DNA from 3 places in the Streptomyces sp. NBC_00080 genome. Region 2 is predicted to be linked to each of the others. Evidence: riboswitches for the same ligand, from Rfam matches in the RefSeq annotation. Region 2 holds a riboswitch; each other region holds the start of a gene.

Region 1 (5,061 bases), 2.0 Mb from region 2:
GGAGCCGTCACGGGTGCCTTTCCCGGGCCTGCCCGGTCGGCGGAGACCACCAGGGCCGCCAGGACCGTTGTGACGGGCACGGAGGCGACCAGGCCGATCGAGCCCACCAGGGTGCGCACGATCTCCTCGGCGACCAGTTCGCTGTTGGCGACGCTGCCCACGCTGCTCTGCGCGATCGAGAAGAGCAGCAACAGCGGCAGCGCGGCACCGGCGTAGGCGAGGACGAGCGTGTTGACCACGGACGCGATGTGGTCGCGGCCGATACGGATGCCGGCCCGGTACAGGCCGCGCCAGCCCATCGCGGGGTTGGCCTCGTGCAGTTCCCAGACCGCCGAGGTCTGAGTGACCGTCACGTCGTCGAGGACGCCGAGCGAGCCGATGATGATGCCGGCCAGCAGCAGGCCGCTCATGTCGATCGACGGGTACAGGCCGTGGATCAGGCCGGTGTTGTCGTCCGTGTTGCCGGTCAGCGCGGCCCAGTCGATGAACAGCGAGCCGAGGATGCCGATCAGCAGCAGTGAGATCAGCGTGCCGAGCACAGCGACGGAGGTGCGCGCCGAGAGCCCGTGACAGAGATACAGCGCGATCAGCATGATGGCGCTCGAACCCACCACCGCCACGACCAGCGGGTTCGACCCCTGGAGGATCGCGGGCAGCACGAAGAAGTTCAGCACCATGAAGCTGATGGCCAGCGCGACCAGCGCCATGACGCCCCGCAGCCGCCCGACGACCACGACGGCGACCGCGAAGATGATCGCCAGGACCGCCATGGGGATGCGGCGGTTCACATCGGTGACCGAGTACTGAAGGTCCTTCGGCGCGGAGGGCTCGTAGGCGACCACGACCTTCTCGCCTTGCTCCAACTGCCGCGACTGGTCCGGCTGGACGATCTCGGTGAAGGTACGGCCCTTGTCGTCGCCGGTGTCCACCCGGATCGTGGCCCGCTTGCAGGTGCCGGCCGCCTGCTGCTGGGCGGAGGAGCCCTCGGCCGTGGAGGTGTCGCCGGTAGGGGTGTCGCCCGAGGCGTTCACGGACGCGCAGCTCAAGCTCACGACCTTGGTGACCGTGGCCTGCTGGGTCTGCCGGTCGAAGCCGACTCCGGTGCGCTCGTGCGCCGGGGCTCCGCCGGGCCACAACACCACGAGCCCCACCAGTACCGCGGCTCCGAACGGGACGAGGATGGCCGCGATGACCTTGCGCAGGTGCTGGGAGACGGGGGCGGCCGGGCCATGACTGTGGCTGTGCGAATGCCCGTGCCCGCCGTCGGAACCGGAGCCGTGCCCGTCGCCCGGGCCGTGCCCGCCACCCTGGCCATCGCCGGGACCGCTACCGTGCCCGCCGCCATGACCGCCGTCGTGACTCCGTCCATGACCGTGTTCGCGGTCGAAGCCATATCCGTCACCAGAACCGGAGCCGGGATCGGAACCGGAGCCGGGACCACGTTCAGGACGAAGGCCCTGACCAGGACGAGGGCCGGAACCATGGTCGGGGCCGTACTCCTGCCCGGGCACGGACCGATCCCGGTACCCGTCGTTCCCGCGGTCGTCCCCGTACCCGCGACCGTCCCCGTATCCCTGGTCGTTCTCGGGTCCTTGCCCGTTCCGGTATTCCTGCCCGCTCCGGTATCCCCGGCCGGTCCCGGGCCCTGGACCGCTTCCATAGCCCCGGCCACTCTCCGACCCCGACCCTGACTGCGCTCCTGGCCCCGGCTGCGGCCCCGGCCTTGCCCCGCGGCCCTCGACCGGGCCGGGCCCTTGGCCGTCGGGGGTTCCAGCGCGTCTCAGCCCGCCGAGCCCGCCTGCGTATCCCGGCCCGTGGTCGGGACTGCGCGGGTGATCGTGACCGTTGCTGAAGTCGCGATCGCCTCTGGGGCCGCTGCCAGGACCGCTTCCAGAGCCATTGCCGGAGCCATTGCCGGGGCCGCTGGCGGCGCCCGGTCGGTGGGGCGGCTCGGGCGGCGGATACGGGGGCTGGTGTGTCGTGGTCACCGACCGATCATCGCAAGAACGACACGGGCCCTCTGTTCACCGCGCCAGAATTGACGCTAGCGTGGAGGCAACCTTTGCACACGCGGGAGCTCGGAGCACCGGGCTGAGAGGGCGCTGACCTCCGTCTTCGCGATGTTTCACGTGGAACGTCTCTCGAATCGAGTGATGTTTCACATGAAACATCGGCAGACGGTAGCCGCTGCGTCGACCGCCGAACCTGTTACCGGGTAATGCCGGCGTAGGGAGTAGGTCTCATGACCAACAAGGACGCACGCACGCCTGCCTTCACGCAGAACGCGACCAGCGAGAGCACGGTCGACGTGAATGTCGCGGAGGCCGGGAAGTCCATCGGCTGGCACAAGGGGTACGTCGAGGGCACTCGCTCCGATCTACAGGTGCCGGTTCGTCAGGTGCATCTCACCAACGGGCAGTCGGTCAGCCTGTACGACACCTCCGGCCCGTACACCGATCCACTCGTCGAGACCGACGTCCGCAGGGGCCTGTCGCCGTTGCGCGAGAACTGGATCATCGCCCGGGGCGACACCGCGGAGTACGCGGGCCGGCCGGTCCGCCCCGAGGACGACGGTCTCAAGCACACCTCACCGCGCGGCGGTCTGCGCAACCTCGACGCGGTCTTCCCGGGTCGGCCGCGCCTGCCGCGCCGTGGGCGGAACGGCGAGGCGGTCACCCAGCTCGCGTATGCGCGCCGGGGGGAGATCACGCCCGAGATGGAGTTCGTGGCCATCCGGGAGAACGTCTCCCCCGAGGTGGTTCGCGAGGAGATCGCGGCGGGCCGCGCCGTGCTGCCGGCCAACGTCAATCACCCGGAGATCGAGCCGATGATCATCGGCAAGCGGTTCCTGGTGAAGGTCAACGCCAACATCGGCAACTCGGCGGTGACGTCCTCGATCGAGGAGGAGGTCGAGAAGATGACCTGGGCGACCCGTTGGGGCGCCGACACGGTCATGGACCTGTCGACTGGCCGCAACATCCACACCACCCGCGAGTGGGTGCTGCGCAACTCCCCCGTCCCCATCGGCACGGTGCCGCTGTACCAGGCGCTGGAGAAGGTCGACGGCCGCGCCGAGGAACTGACCTGGGAGATCTACAAGGACACCGTCATCGAGCAGGCGGAGCAGGGCGTGGACTACATGACGGTCCACGCCGGCGTCCGCCTTTCGTACGTCCCGCTCACCGCCAACCGCAAGACCGGCATCGTGTCCCGTGGCGGCTCGATCATGGCGGCCTGGTGCCTCGCGCACCACAAGGAGTCGTTCCTCTACGAGAACTTCGAGGAACTCTGCGAGATCCTCGCCGCCTACGACGTCACGTACTCGCTGGGCGACGGCCTGCGGCCGGGTTCCATCGCGGACGCCAACGACGCGGCGCAGTTCGCGGAGTTGAGGACACTCGGGGAACTCAACCGGATCGCGAAGCGTTTCCATGTTCAGACGATGATCGAAGGCCCGGGCCATGTCCCGATGCACAAGATCAAGGAGAACATCGACCTTCAGCAGGAGATCTGTGATGAAGCTCCGTTCTATACGCTCGGCCCGCTGACGACGGACGTCGCGCCGGCGTACGACCACATCACCTCCGGCATCGGCGCCGCGATGATCGCCTGGTGGGGCACGGCCATGCTCTGCTACGTCACGCCCAAGGAACATCTGGGCCTGCCCAACCGGGACGACGTCAAGACCGGCGTCATCACCTACAAGATCGCCGCCCATGCAGCCGACCTCGCCAAGGGGCACCCCGGTGCGCAGGAATGGGACGACGCGCTCTCCGACGCCCGCTTCGAGTTCCGCTGGGAGGACCAGTTCAACCTTGCCCTCGACCCGGACACGGCACGGGAGTTCCACGACGAGACACTCCCCGCTGAGCCGGCGAAGACGGCGCACTTCTGCTCGATGTGCGGGCCGAAGTTCTGCTCGATGAAGATCAGCCAGAGCATCAACGAGCGGTTCGGCGGCGGGGCGGCCGACGGGGCCTCGGCGGAGGAGATCGCCGAGGGCATGCTGGAGAAGTCGAAGGAGTTCGCGGCGAGCGGGAACCGGGTGTACCTGCCGCTGGCTGACTGACGTAGTCGGATCGGCGCTGTCCCCCGAGGTCAGAAGCCTGGCCGGCAGCGGGATGGGGACAGCGCCATCAGCGACCGTCACGGAGGGGGAGGGACGACGTTGTTGCGATCGGGGGAAGAGGGACCTTGGAGTGGGTGAAGTCGACGGCGCCGGTCCGGTCATTGGCCTGGCAGGGCGATGAGCTGGTCGATGCGGTGGGTGGCCGGGCGTGGAGCACCGATGGTGTGGAGCGCCGGACGGCCACCGATCACGGTCCCGGCTTCGACAGAAGCGTCGTCTCACCGTCCGGCCGCTACAGCGTCGTCCATGCGGAACGGGGGCCCGAAGCGCTGTTGCTGGAGGGAACGCAGCCCCTCCGTGTACTGACGCGCAGCCAGGATCACGCTGAGGACTACGACTACCCCGTGGCCCTGGGGGTCCTGAGGGACGGCCGGGAGATCCTGGTCCACTGTCCGGAGGAGTACAACGTTCTCGAGATCGAGGACGTGGCGTCAGGACAGCGGCTCACCACCGGCGCGCGCGAACCGAAGGACGTGTTCCATTCCCGGCTGTCGGTGAGCGGGGACGGACGGCACCTGCTGGTGGCCGGCTGGGTGTGGCATCCGTACGGGATCGTCGAGGTCTTCGATCTGGAGAGCGCGCTGGCGGACCCGGCCGTACTGGACGGGCGCGGGGTGTTGCCGATGCAGCCGGGGATCGACGCCGAGGTGGAGTCGGCCTGTTGGCTCGACGACGACCGACTGGCGGTGGCGACCGGGGACGAGTCCCTCGACGACGAGGAGGTCGCCTCGCTCGGACCTCGTCGGATCGGAGTGTGGTCATTGTCCCAGCGCGCGTGGCTGCACCGGAGCCCTGTCGATTTCGAGGTCGGCACGCTGCTCGCGGGTGGTGGTCGCGTCGTCTCCTTGCACGGCCACCCTCGGCTGATCGACGTCATCACCGGTGAAGTGCCGGCGGAGTGGCCCGAGGTGAAGGTGTCGCGCCGTGTGGGT
Region 2 (5,061 bases):
ATGGAGAAGGCCGTCGTGGTCGCCAAGGAGGACTTCGCCGCGATCCGCACCGGCCGTGCGCACCCGGCGATGTTCAACAAGATCGTTGCCGACTACTACGGCGCACCGACGCCGATCAACCAGCTGGCTTCGTTCTCCGTGCCGGAGCCGCGCATGGCGGTCGTGACCCCGTTCGACAAGACCGCGCTGCGCAACATCGAGCAGGCGATCCGCGACTCCGACCTGGGCGTCAACCCGAGCAACGACGGCAACATCATCCGAGTGGTGTTCCCCGAGCTGACCGAGGAGCGCCGCCGCGACTACATCAAGGTCGCCAAGGGCAAGGGTGAGGACGCCAAGGTGTCCATCCGCGCGGTCCGCCGCAAGGCCAAGGACGCGATCGACAAGCTGATCAAGGACGGAGAGGTCGGCGAGGACGAGGGCCGCCGTGCGGAGAAGGAGCTCGACGACACCACCGCGAAGTACGTCGCCCAGGTGGACGAGCTCCTGAAGCACAAGGAAGCGGAGCTGCTCGAGGTCTGATGAACGACTCTTCCTGGGGCTCACCGCCACACGCCGGGTCGCGGGCCGGGTACTGGGGGCCCGTCGACCAGGGGCTTGTCCAGGGGGCCGCCCCGGCGGGTCCCGCGTACGATGCGCCTGAGGCGCAGCAGACTCGCCCCATGCCCATCGTCCCCGACGTACCCGCGCGCGGCGGAAACCAGGATGACGACCGGGGGGCCGCTCGGCCGGGCGGCCCCTTGTTCCCGGACCGGCCGTACGGCAACCAGCCGTACGGCGACGCCGCTCACGGCCACGACACACCGTCGGCACAGCCCCACGCGGCGGTGCCGCAGAATCCGGAGCCCATGCCCGACGCCTCTCACCCGGCGCCCGCACCCCAGAAGAAGAGTGCGGGCCGAGACCTGGGCGCGGCCATAGGGGTCGGGGTCGGGCTCGGTGTGGTGATCATCGCGTCGCTGTTCGTCGTCAAGGCCGTGTTCATCGGCGTGATAGCGGTCGCCGTCGTCGTCGGCCTGTGGGAGCTGACCAGCAGGCTGCAGGAGCGCAAGGGCATCAAGGCGCCGCTCGTGCCGCTCGCGGTCGGCGGTGCGGCGATGGTCGTCGCCGGATACGTCCGGGGTCCCGAGGGTGCCTGGGTCGCCATGGCCCTCACCGCGCTCGCGGTGCTGGTCTGGCGGATGACGGAACCGCCCGAGGGCTACCTGAAGGACGTCACGGCCGGCGTCTTCGCGGCCTTCTACGTCCCGTTCCTGGCCACGTTCGTCGCCCTGATGCTCACCGCCGACGACGGAGCGTTCCGCGTCATGACGTTCCTGGTCCTGACGGTCGTCAGCGACACGGGCGCGTACGCCGTCGGCTGGCGCTTCGGCAAGACCAAGCTCGCTCCGCGCATCAGCCCGGGCAAGACCCGCGAGGGCCTGCTCGGCGCGGTGTCGTTCGCGATGGTCGCCGGCGCGCTGCTGATGCAGTTCGTGATCGACGACGGCACCTGGTGGCAGGGTCTGCTGCTCGGCCTCGCCGTCGCGGCCAGCGCCACGCTCGGCGACCTCGGCGAGTCGATGATCAAGCGGGACCTGGGCATCAAGGACATGGGCACGCTGCTCCCGGGTCACGGGGGCATCATGGACCGCCTGGACTCGCTGCTGCCCACGGCGCCCGTGGTGTGGCTGCTGCTCGTCCTGTTCGTGGGTTCCGGCTGAACCCACATCGCCCGACCGGCTCGTACGGGCCCTCTCCCTGTGCTTCGGGGAGGGGGCCCGTCGCCGTATGACCTGGCAGTTCTCCGCGCCCGGCCGCCGACGATCACGCCGCACGGCTCGCAGCCGGGGCCACGCATTCGATCTGAGACACTGGAGGGGTTATGCCTGCACCCGGAGAACTCACTTTCGTCGCCCCCCGCGGAGCCAAGAAGCCGCCGCGGCATCTCGCCGACCTCTCGCCCGCCGAGCGGAAGGAGGTCGTGGCGGAGATCGGGGAGAAGCCGTTCCGTGCCAAGCAGCTGTCGCAGCACTACTTCGCGCGTTACGCGCACGACCCGGCGGAGTGGACCGACATCCCCGCCGGTGCTCGCGAGAAGCTGCGTGAGGCGCTGCTGCCGGACCTGATGTCGGTCGTGCGGCATCTGTCGACGGACCAGGGGACCACCCGCAAGACCCTGTGGCGGCTGTTCGACGGCACGCTCGTGGAGTCGGTGCTGATGCGCTACCCGGACCGGGTGACGATGTGCATCAGCTCGCAGGCCGGGTGCGGGATGAACTGCCCGTTCTGCGCGACCGGACAGGCGGGCCTCGACCGCAATCTGTCCACCGCCGAGATCGTGCACCAGATCGTCGACGGGATGCGGGCGCTGCGGGACGGGGATGTCCCGGGGGGTCCCGCGCGGCTGTCCAACATCGTCTTCATGGGGATGGGCGAGCCTCTCGCCAACTACAAGCGGGTCGTCGGCGCCATCCGCGCGCTCACCGACCCGGCTCCGGACGGGCTCGGGATCTCGCAGCGGGGCATCACCGTGTCGACGGTCGGGCTGGTGCCGGCCATCCACCGGTTCTCCGACGAGGGCTTCAAGTGCCGGCTCGCGATCTCCCTGCACGCGCCGGACGACGAGCTGCGCGACACCCTCGTCCCCGTGAACACACGGTGGAAGGTGCGCGAGGTGCTGGACGCCGGATTCGAGTACACCGAGCGGTCCGGGCGCCGGCTGTCCATCGAGTACGCGCTGATCCGCGACATCAACGACCAGGCCTGGCGTGGTGACCGGCTGGGAAGGCTGCTGCGCGGCAAGCCCGTGCACGTCAACCTCATCCCGCTCAACCCGACTCCGGGCTCGAAGTGGACGGCGTCCCGGCCCGAGGACGAGAAGGCGTTCGTCGAGGCGATCGCCGCGCACGGAGTGCCGGTCACGGTGCGGGACACCCGTGGCCAGGAGATCGACGGGGCGTGCGGTCAGCTCGCGGCCACCGAGCGGTAGTCTGACCCCGGTATCAGGTACGACGTATCGGGTATCAGTACGTTCGTATCAGTACATCTTCATATTCCGACAGGGGAGCGCCACAGCGCTGAGAGTGCGGGAGAGTCCGCAGACCCTCTGAACCTTGCCCAGGTCATTCTGGGTAGGAAGTTCGGTCATCACTCAAGCTGTTGCGCCCTGCCCGGGCGCCTGTGGAACCTTCCGCGGGTGCCCGGGCAGGGCCGCGTCTCTTCCTGGTCAACCCCAGGAGGAAATCCAGTGCACACCAGGACGTTCGTGGCCGCGGCCGTCGGCCTCGGCCTCGGCCTCGGCCTCGTCACGCTGTCCGCCTGCGGATCGTCGGACGACGACGGTTCGGCGGCGCAGTCCAAGACCGTCACCCTCGTCAGCCACGACTCGTGGGCCGTCTCCAAGAACGTGCTCGCGGACTTCGAGAAGAGTTCCGGCTACCAGGTGAAGGTCCTCAAGGACGGCGACGCAGGTCAGGCCGTCAACAAGGCCATCCTCACCAAGGACAACCCGCAGGGCGACGTCTTCTTCGGCGTCGACAACACACTCCTGTCGCGCGCCCTCGACAACGGGCTGTTCCAGTCGTACGAGGCGAAGGGCGCGGACCAGGTCCTGCCCGCGTACCGGGCCGATCAGAAGAAGCACCGGGTCACGCCCGTCGACACCGGTGACATCTGCGTCAACTACGACAAGGCGTACTTCAGCGCGCACAAGCTGACCCCGCCCGCCTCCTTCGACGACCTCCTGAAGCCCGCGTACAAGAACCTGCTGGTCACCGAGAACGCCGCCACCTCCTCGCCGGGCCTCGGCTTCCTGCTGGGCACGGCCGCCGAGTACGGCGACGAAGGCTGGGCGGACTACTGGAAGAAGCTGAAGGCCAACGGCGTGAAGGTGGTCGACGGCTGGGAGCAGGCCTACAACGAGGAGTTCTCCGGCTCCGCGGGCGGAAAGAAGGCGGGGGCCGACCGGCCGCTCGTCGTCTCGTACGCCTCCTCGCCGCCCGCCGAGGTGATCTACGGCGATCCCAAGCCGACCACCGCCCCGACCGGCGTCTCCACCGGCACCTGCTTTCGCCAGGTCGAGTACGCGGGTCTGCTGAGCAACGCGGCCAACCCCGAGGGCGGCAAGGCGCTCCTGGACTTCCTGCTCACCAAGGAGTTCCAGCAGGACATGCCGCTCAACATGTTCGTCTACCCGGTGCGGGAGGGGGCCGCGGTCCCGGCGGAGTTCACGAAGTACGGCCCGCAGGCCAAGGACCCCGAGACGCTGGACCCGGCGAAGATCGCCGACAACCGTGACGACTGGGTCAAGTCATGGACCTCGCTCGTACTGAAGTGACCGGGCGCGCGGCCCGCACGGGGAACGCGGCGCGGCTCGGACTCATGGCCGTGCCCGTCGCGTTCTTCGCGGTCTTCTTCGCCTACCCGGTCGCCGCGATCGTCGCCCGGGGGCTCGGCTCCGACGGGGGCTGGCGCTTCGGGCGGCTGTGGGACGTGCTCGCGCAGTCCGACATCCGGCACGTCCTGTGGTTCACCACCTGGCAGGCGCTGGCCTCCACCGCGCTGACGTTCCTGGTCGCGCTGCCCGCCGCGTATGTCTTCGCCCGCCTGGCGTTCCCGGGCAAGCAGGTGCTGCGCGCCGTAGTCACCGTCCCGTTCGTGCTGCCGACGGTCGTCGTCGGCACGGCGTTCCTGGCGCTCGTCGGGCGCGGTGGGCTGCTCGACGACCTGTGGGGCGTACGGCTGGACACCACGGTGTGGGCGATCCTGCTGGCGCACGTCTTCTTCAACTACGCGGTCGTCGTACGGACGGTGGGCGGGCTGTGGTCGCAGCTCGACCCGCGGCAGGAGGAGGCGGCGCGGATGCTCGGTGCGTCCCGCCTGACGGCGTGGCGCACGGTCACCCTGCCCGCCCTGGGGCCCGCCGTCGCGGCCGCCGCGCTGATGGTCTTCCTCTTCACCTTCACCTCCTTCGGCGTCGTGCAGATCCTCGGCGGCCCCACGTTCTCCACCCTCGAGGTGGAGATCTACCGGCAGACCTCCGAGATCTTCGACCTGTCCACGGCCGCCGTCCTGACGATC
Region 3 (5,061 bases), 4.1 Mb from region 2:
GCAGAAGTCGCCCGACTCCTTGATGAGCCGGACGAGTTCGGCGGCGTACGTCAGGCCCTGGGGGTGCGGTACCCACGCGCCCATGGGGTCGCCGGGCGGGTCGCCGCGCACGGCGAGCATGTTGCGGATCCCGGCGTCGGCGTACTGGCCGATGATGTTGCGCAGCTCGGCGATGGAGTGGTCCACGGCGGTGAGGTGCGCGACCGGCGTGAGGGTGGTGTCGACGACGATCTGCTGGGTCTCCCTGACCGTGGTCGCCCGGGTGGAGCCGCCGGCACCGTACGTCACCGAGACGAAGTCGGGGGCGGCCGCCTCGACCCGGCGCAGCGCGTTCCACAGGCTCCGCTCACCCTTGGGCGTCTTCGGCGCGTAGAACTCGAACGAGTACGTCGTCTTGCCGGTCGCCAGGATGTCGCGCACGGTGCGCGCGCGGTCCGTCCTGGTGGATGCGGTTCCTAGGGCCATACCCGCAGGTTAGTCAGGGGTGGGCGGTCCCCCAACCCGATGCGGGAAATTTGCCCGGTTTGTCGACTTGTTTGTCCACCCCTTGGGACAGCCGTACCAGACGTGCCGGCCGGCCGGCCGGCCGGATCACGCCTCGCGCAGCCGCTTCGCGAACTCCGCCGCCGCGGCACCGGGGTCGTCCGCGTCCGTGATCGCCCGTACGACGACGACCCGGCGGGCGCCCGCCGCCAGTACCTCGTCCAGGTTGCCGAGGTCGATGCCGCCGATGGCGAACCAGGGGCGGTCGGTGCCGAGGGCGGCCGTGTGCCGGACCAGGTCGAGGCCCGGGGCGGGCCGGCCGGGCTTGGTGGGGGTGGGCCAGCACGGGCCGGTGCAGAAGTAGTCGACACCCTCCTGGACGGCGGCGGCCCCGGCCTCCGCCTCCGAGTGCGTGGAGCGGCCGACGAGGACCTCCTCGCCGAGGATCGCGCGGGCCGCGGGGACCGGCAGGTCGCCCTGGCCGAGGTGGAGCACGTCGGCGGCGGCCGCGTGCGCGACGTCCGCGCGGTCGTTGACCGCGAGCAGCTTGCCGTGCCGGGCGCAGGCGTCGGCGAACACCTCGAGGTGCTCCAGCTCCTCGGCCGCCTCGATGCCCTTGTCACGCAGCTGGACGATGTCGACACCGCCCGCGAGCACCGCGTCCAGGAACTCCGGGAGGTCCCCCTGGCGGGTGCGGGCGTCCGTGCAGAGGTACAGCAGGGCGTCGGCCAGGCCGGTGCGGGCGGTGTCGGGCATACGAAGGTCCCCCCAGTGCGATGGCGTACGGGAGCGAGCGCCCCCGTACGCCGCGTGTGTCGGTCCGGATACGCGGGTCAGACGGCGAGCGCCTGGGCGCGGCGCTTCACCTCCGTGCCGCGATTCTCACTCAGGGCCTGCGCGGGGGTGCCGGGCAGGCTCGGGTCGGGGGTGAAGAGCCACTCGATCATCTCTTCGTCCTTGAAGCCGTCGTCCCGCAGCAGGGTCAGGGTCCCGACCAGGCCCTTCACCACCTTGTCCCCGTCGATGAAGGCGGCGGGGACGTGCAGCGCGCGGTTCTCACCACGGCGCACGGCGATGAGCTGGCCGTCCTTGATCAGCTGCCGGACGCGGATCACGTCGACATCGAGCATCTCCGCGATGTCCGGCACGGTGAGCCAGGCGGGGACGAGAGCATCGGTCTTTGCGTCAATCTCGGTCACGGGAACAAGCCTGCCATCTGCCGCTGACAGTCGGAAACCGAGCCGGTCCGACCAGGCGCTCAGGCCGCCGCCGTCGCCGCCTTCAAAGGCCTCGCAGGGTCCGCGAGGAGCCGGGGGTTCATGGGCGTGCCCGCCTGGATCAGCCGCTTGCCCTGGGCGAGGTCGCGCGCCCGGCCCACCGCAAGCAGGGCGACCAGCCGGTCCCCGCGCAGCCAGCACACCGACCAGGCGGGTCCCGACGGGTCGCCGCGCCACAGCACGCGGTCGGCGCCGGCGTGGTGTCCGGCGTACTGGACGAAGCGGCCGAACTGCTCGGACCAGAAGTACGGGACGGGGTCGTAGACGGCCAGGGGTTCGTCGGTGGCGGCACCGACGATGTTCGTCGCGACCGTGCGCGGTCCCTGGAGGGCGTTGTCCCAGTGATGCACGAGGAGCCGCTCGCCGTACCGCCCCGAAGGGAAGGAGGCGCAGTCGCCGACCGCGTACACATCGGGCACGGAGGTCCGCAGATGGACGTCCGCCACGACCTCGCGGTCAGCGCCGAGCGCGACGCCGGAGCCCGCCAGCCATGCGGTGGCGGGGCGGGCGCCGATGCCCACCACGACGGCTCCTGCGGGCAGCCGGGAGCCGTCGTCCAGGACGACCGCACCGGGCTCGACGCGCTCCACGCGCGCGTGGGTGCGCAGCTCGATGCCGCTGTCGGCGTACCAGGCGGCCATCGGGGCGGCGACCTCGGCGGGCAGGGCCCCGGCCAGCGGCCGCCCGGCGGCCTCGACGACGGTGACCGCGCAGCCGGCCTCCCGCGCGGCCGTGGCGAACTCGGCGCCGATCCAGCCGGCGCCGACGACCACGATGTCGTGCTGCCGGGCGAGTACGGGCCGCAGCCGTTCGGCGTCGTCCAGGGTGCGCAGCAGGTGCACGCCGGGCACGCCCTCGGCGCCGGGCAGCCGGATCGGTTCGGCGCCGGTGGCGAGGACGAGGACGTCGTAGGGGACGGGCCCGGCCTCGGTGTCCAGTTCGTGGTCGGCGGGACGAAGGCCGCTGACCTCGCGGCCGAGCACCAGCTCGATGCCGAGGCCCTCGAAGTCCACGTCGAAGGCGGAGCCCTCGGCGTTGCCGAGCAGGACGGCCTTGGACAGCGGGGGCCGGTCGTAGGGCTGGTGGGGCTCCGCGCCGATCAGCGTCACCGTGCCGTCGAAGCCCTGTTCACGCAGGGCCACGGCGGTCTGCACCCCGGCCATGCCCGCGCCGACGACCACCACGCGCCGCCCGGACGGACCGCCTTCTTCCTGCCTCTGCTCGCTCACCTGATCACCTTAGACGGCTGACAAATCGTCAGTCAGCCGTCGTGCGCCGTGACCTGCTCCACAACGCTGGTGCCGCTGCCCTCCTGCGACTCCCACGCCCAGCTCTCCTCGAGCCGCACCCGTCCGTCGCCCAGCTCCACGACCGTCGAGACGCAGTGCCCCGAGGACGTCGTCCCGTCGTGCTTGAGCTGTACGTACCGGAAGTCGAGCCGGTCCCCTTCCCGGGTACCCACCAGATGCCCGCGTACGACATCACCGCCCGCGTACTCCGCCCAGATCTCGCCACCGCGCTCGTGGTACGTGAAGCGGGTGCGGGTGCCGACCTGGCCCGGGGCCTGGTCGGCGACGGGCGCGAGGACGAGGCCGTCCAACGAGCGGGGCATGACGAAAGGCTCCCTTACAGAGGCGCCGGACCACGGGCTAGGGTGGCCAACCTAGAGCACACGCGGGAGTCCGGACGCACCGGGCTGAGAGGGAGGCTGGCGGCCTCCGACCGTCGAACCTGATCCGGGTCATGCCGGCGAAGGGAGGGGCTGGACGCCCATGTCGTCTCCACGTACGTCAGACGTCCTCGTCATCGGGGGCGGGATCATCGGGCTGGTCACGGCCTGGCGGGCCGCGCAGCGCGGCTTCGCCACGGCGGTGGTCGACCCGGCACCGGGCGGCGGGGCCGCCCAGGTGGCGGCCGGGATGCTGGCCGCCGTCACGGAACTGCACCACGGCGAGCAGACCCTGCTCGCCCTCAACCTGGCCTCCGCCCGCCGTTATCCGGAGTTCGCGGCCGAGCTGACGGAGCTGACCGGGCACGACCTCGGCTACCGGCGCTGCGGCACGCTCGCGGTCGCGCTGGACTCCGACGACCGCGCCCATCTGCGCGAACTGCACGCACTCCAGCAGCAGTCGGGGCTGGAGTCGGAGTGGCTGTCCGGACGGGAGTGCCGGCGCCTGGAGCCGCTGCTGGCGCCCGGGGTGCGGGGCGGGCTGCGGGTCGACGGCGACCACCAGATCGACCCGCGGAGGCTGACCGCGGCGCTGGTGGCAGCGTGCGAGCGGGCCGGGGTGGCCTTCCACCGCGTACGGGCCGAGCGACTGTCCGTCGTGGGCGAGCGCGCCACGGGAGTCGTCACGCCGGACGGTACGGCCCTGGAGGCGGGGCAGGTGGTGCTCGCCGGCGGCAGCCTGAGCGGACGGCTCGCGGGGGTGCCGCAGGACGTGCTGCCCCCCGTACGGCCGGTGAAGGGCCAGGTGCTGCGGCTGACCGTGCCGCCGCGGTACGCGCCGTTCCTGAGCCGGACCGTGCGGGCCGTGGTGCGCGGCAGCCAGGTCTATCTGGTCCCCCGGGAGAACGGCGAGCTGGTCGTGGGCGCCACCAGCGAGGAGCTGGGCTGGGACACCACGGTGACGGCGGGGGGCGTGTACGAGTTGCTGCGCGACGCCCATGAACTGGTCCCCGGGATCACCGAGCTGCCGCTCACGGAGACGCGCGCGGGGCTGCGGCCCGGGTCCCCGGACAACGCGCCGCTGCTCGGACCGACGGAGCTGGCGGGGTTGCTGCTGGCCACCGGCCACTACCGCAACGGCGTGCTGCTGACGCCGGTGACGGGTGACGCGATGGCGCACGCCCTGGCCACCGGGGAGCTCCCGGACGAGGCCCGTCCCTTCACGCCCCGGCGCTTCGGCGCCGCCGCACTCTCGGAGCAGCCCGCATGAACGCCCAGGACAACGCCCGGGGGAACGCCCGGGAGAACGCACCCGTGCATGTCTCGGTGAACGGAGAGCGGCGCGAGTTCGCTGCCGGTACGGCCCTCGACAGCGTCGTACGGTCCCTGACCCCGGCGCCCTCCGGGGTGGCCGCCGCGCTCAACGAGACCGTCGTCCCGCGCGCGCAGTGGCCGTCCACGGCGCTGCGCGACGGTGACCGGGTGGAAGTCCTCACCGCGGTCCAGGGGGGCTGAGCCATGGCCGACGATCCCTTCGTCCTCGCAGGCAGGTCCTTCTCGTCCCGTCTGATCATGGGCACGGGGGGTGCGCCCAGCCTGGAGGTGCTGGAGCGGGCGCTGGTGGCGTCCGGG

Evidence for each region. Region 2 has a riboswitch for thiamine pyrophosphate ahead of OHU34_RS12420 (thiamine ABC transporter substrate binding subunit). Riboswitches for the same ligand answer to the same signal wherever they lie in the genome.
Region 1: it holds a riboswitch for thiamine pyrophosphate, as region 2 does, so the genes downstream of both, thiC (phosphomethylpyrimidine synthase ThiC) here and OHU34_RS12420 (thiamine ABC transporter substrate binding subunit) in region 2, are expected to answer to the same signal.
Region 3: it holds a riboswitch for thiamine pyrophosphate, as region 2 does, so the genes downstream of both, thiO (glycine oxidase ThiO) here and OHU34_RS12420 (thiamine ABC transporter substrate binding subunit) in region 2, are expected to answer to the same signal.

Annotation. Positions count from the first base shown of each region.
Region 1 is NZ_CP108235.1:4,836,806-4,841,866, forward strand. It holds gene OHU34_RS21670 (YibE/F family protein) at 1-1,511, opposite strand, end outside; TPP riboswitch at 2,061-2,250, shown strand; gene thiC (phosphomethylpyrimidine synthase ThiC) at 2,243-4,069, shown strand; gene OHU34_RS21680 (hypothetical protein) at 4,204-5,061, shown strand, end outside.
Region 2 is NZ_CP108235.1:2,857,141-2,862,201, reverse strand. It holds gene frr (ribosome recycling factor) at 1-522, shown strand, start outside; gene OHU34_RS12430 (phosphatidate cytidylyltransferase) at 522-1,703, shown strand; gene rlmN (23S rRNA (adenine(2503)-C(2))-methyltransferase RlmN) at 1,865-2,971, shown strand; TPP riboswitch at 3,033-3,138, shown strand; gene OHU34_RS12420 (thiamine ABC transporter substrate binding subunit) at 3,230-4,318, shown strand; gene OHU34_RS12415 (ABC transporter permease) at 4,294-5,061, shown strand, end outside.
Region 3 is NZ_CP108235.1:6,950,885-6,955,945, reverse strand. It holds gene metF (methylenetetrahydrofolate reductase [NAD(P)H]) at 1-465, opposite strand, end outside; gene thiE (thiamine phosphate synthase) at 592-1,239, opposite strand; gene OHU34_RS30930 (Rv2175c family DNA-binding protein) at 1,317-1,682, opposite strand; gene OHU34_RS30925 (FAD-dependent oxidoreductase) at 1,742-2,989, opposite strand; gene OHU34_RS30920 (hypothetical protein) at 3,022-3,372, opposite strand; TPP riboswitch at 3,425-3,535, shown strand; gene thiO (glycine oxidase ThiO) at 3,533-4,699, shown strand; gene thiS (sulfur carrier protein ThiS) at 4,744-4,944, shown strand; gene OHU34_RS30905 (thiazole synthase) at 4,948-5,061, shown strand, end outside.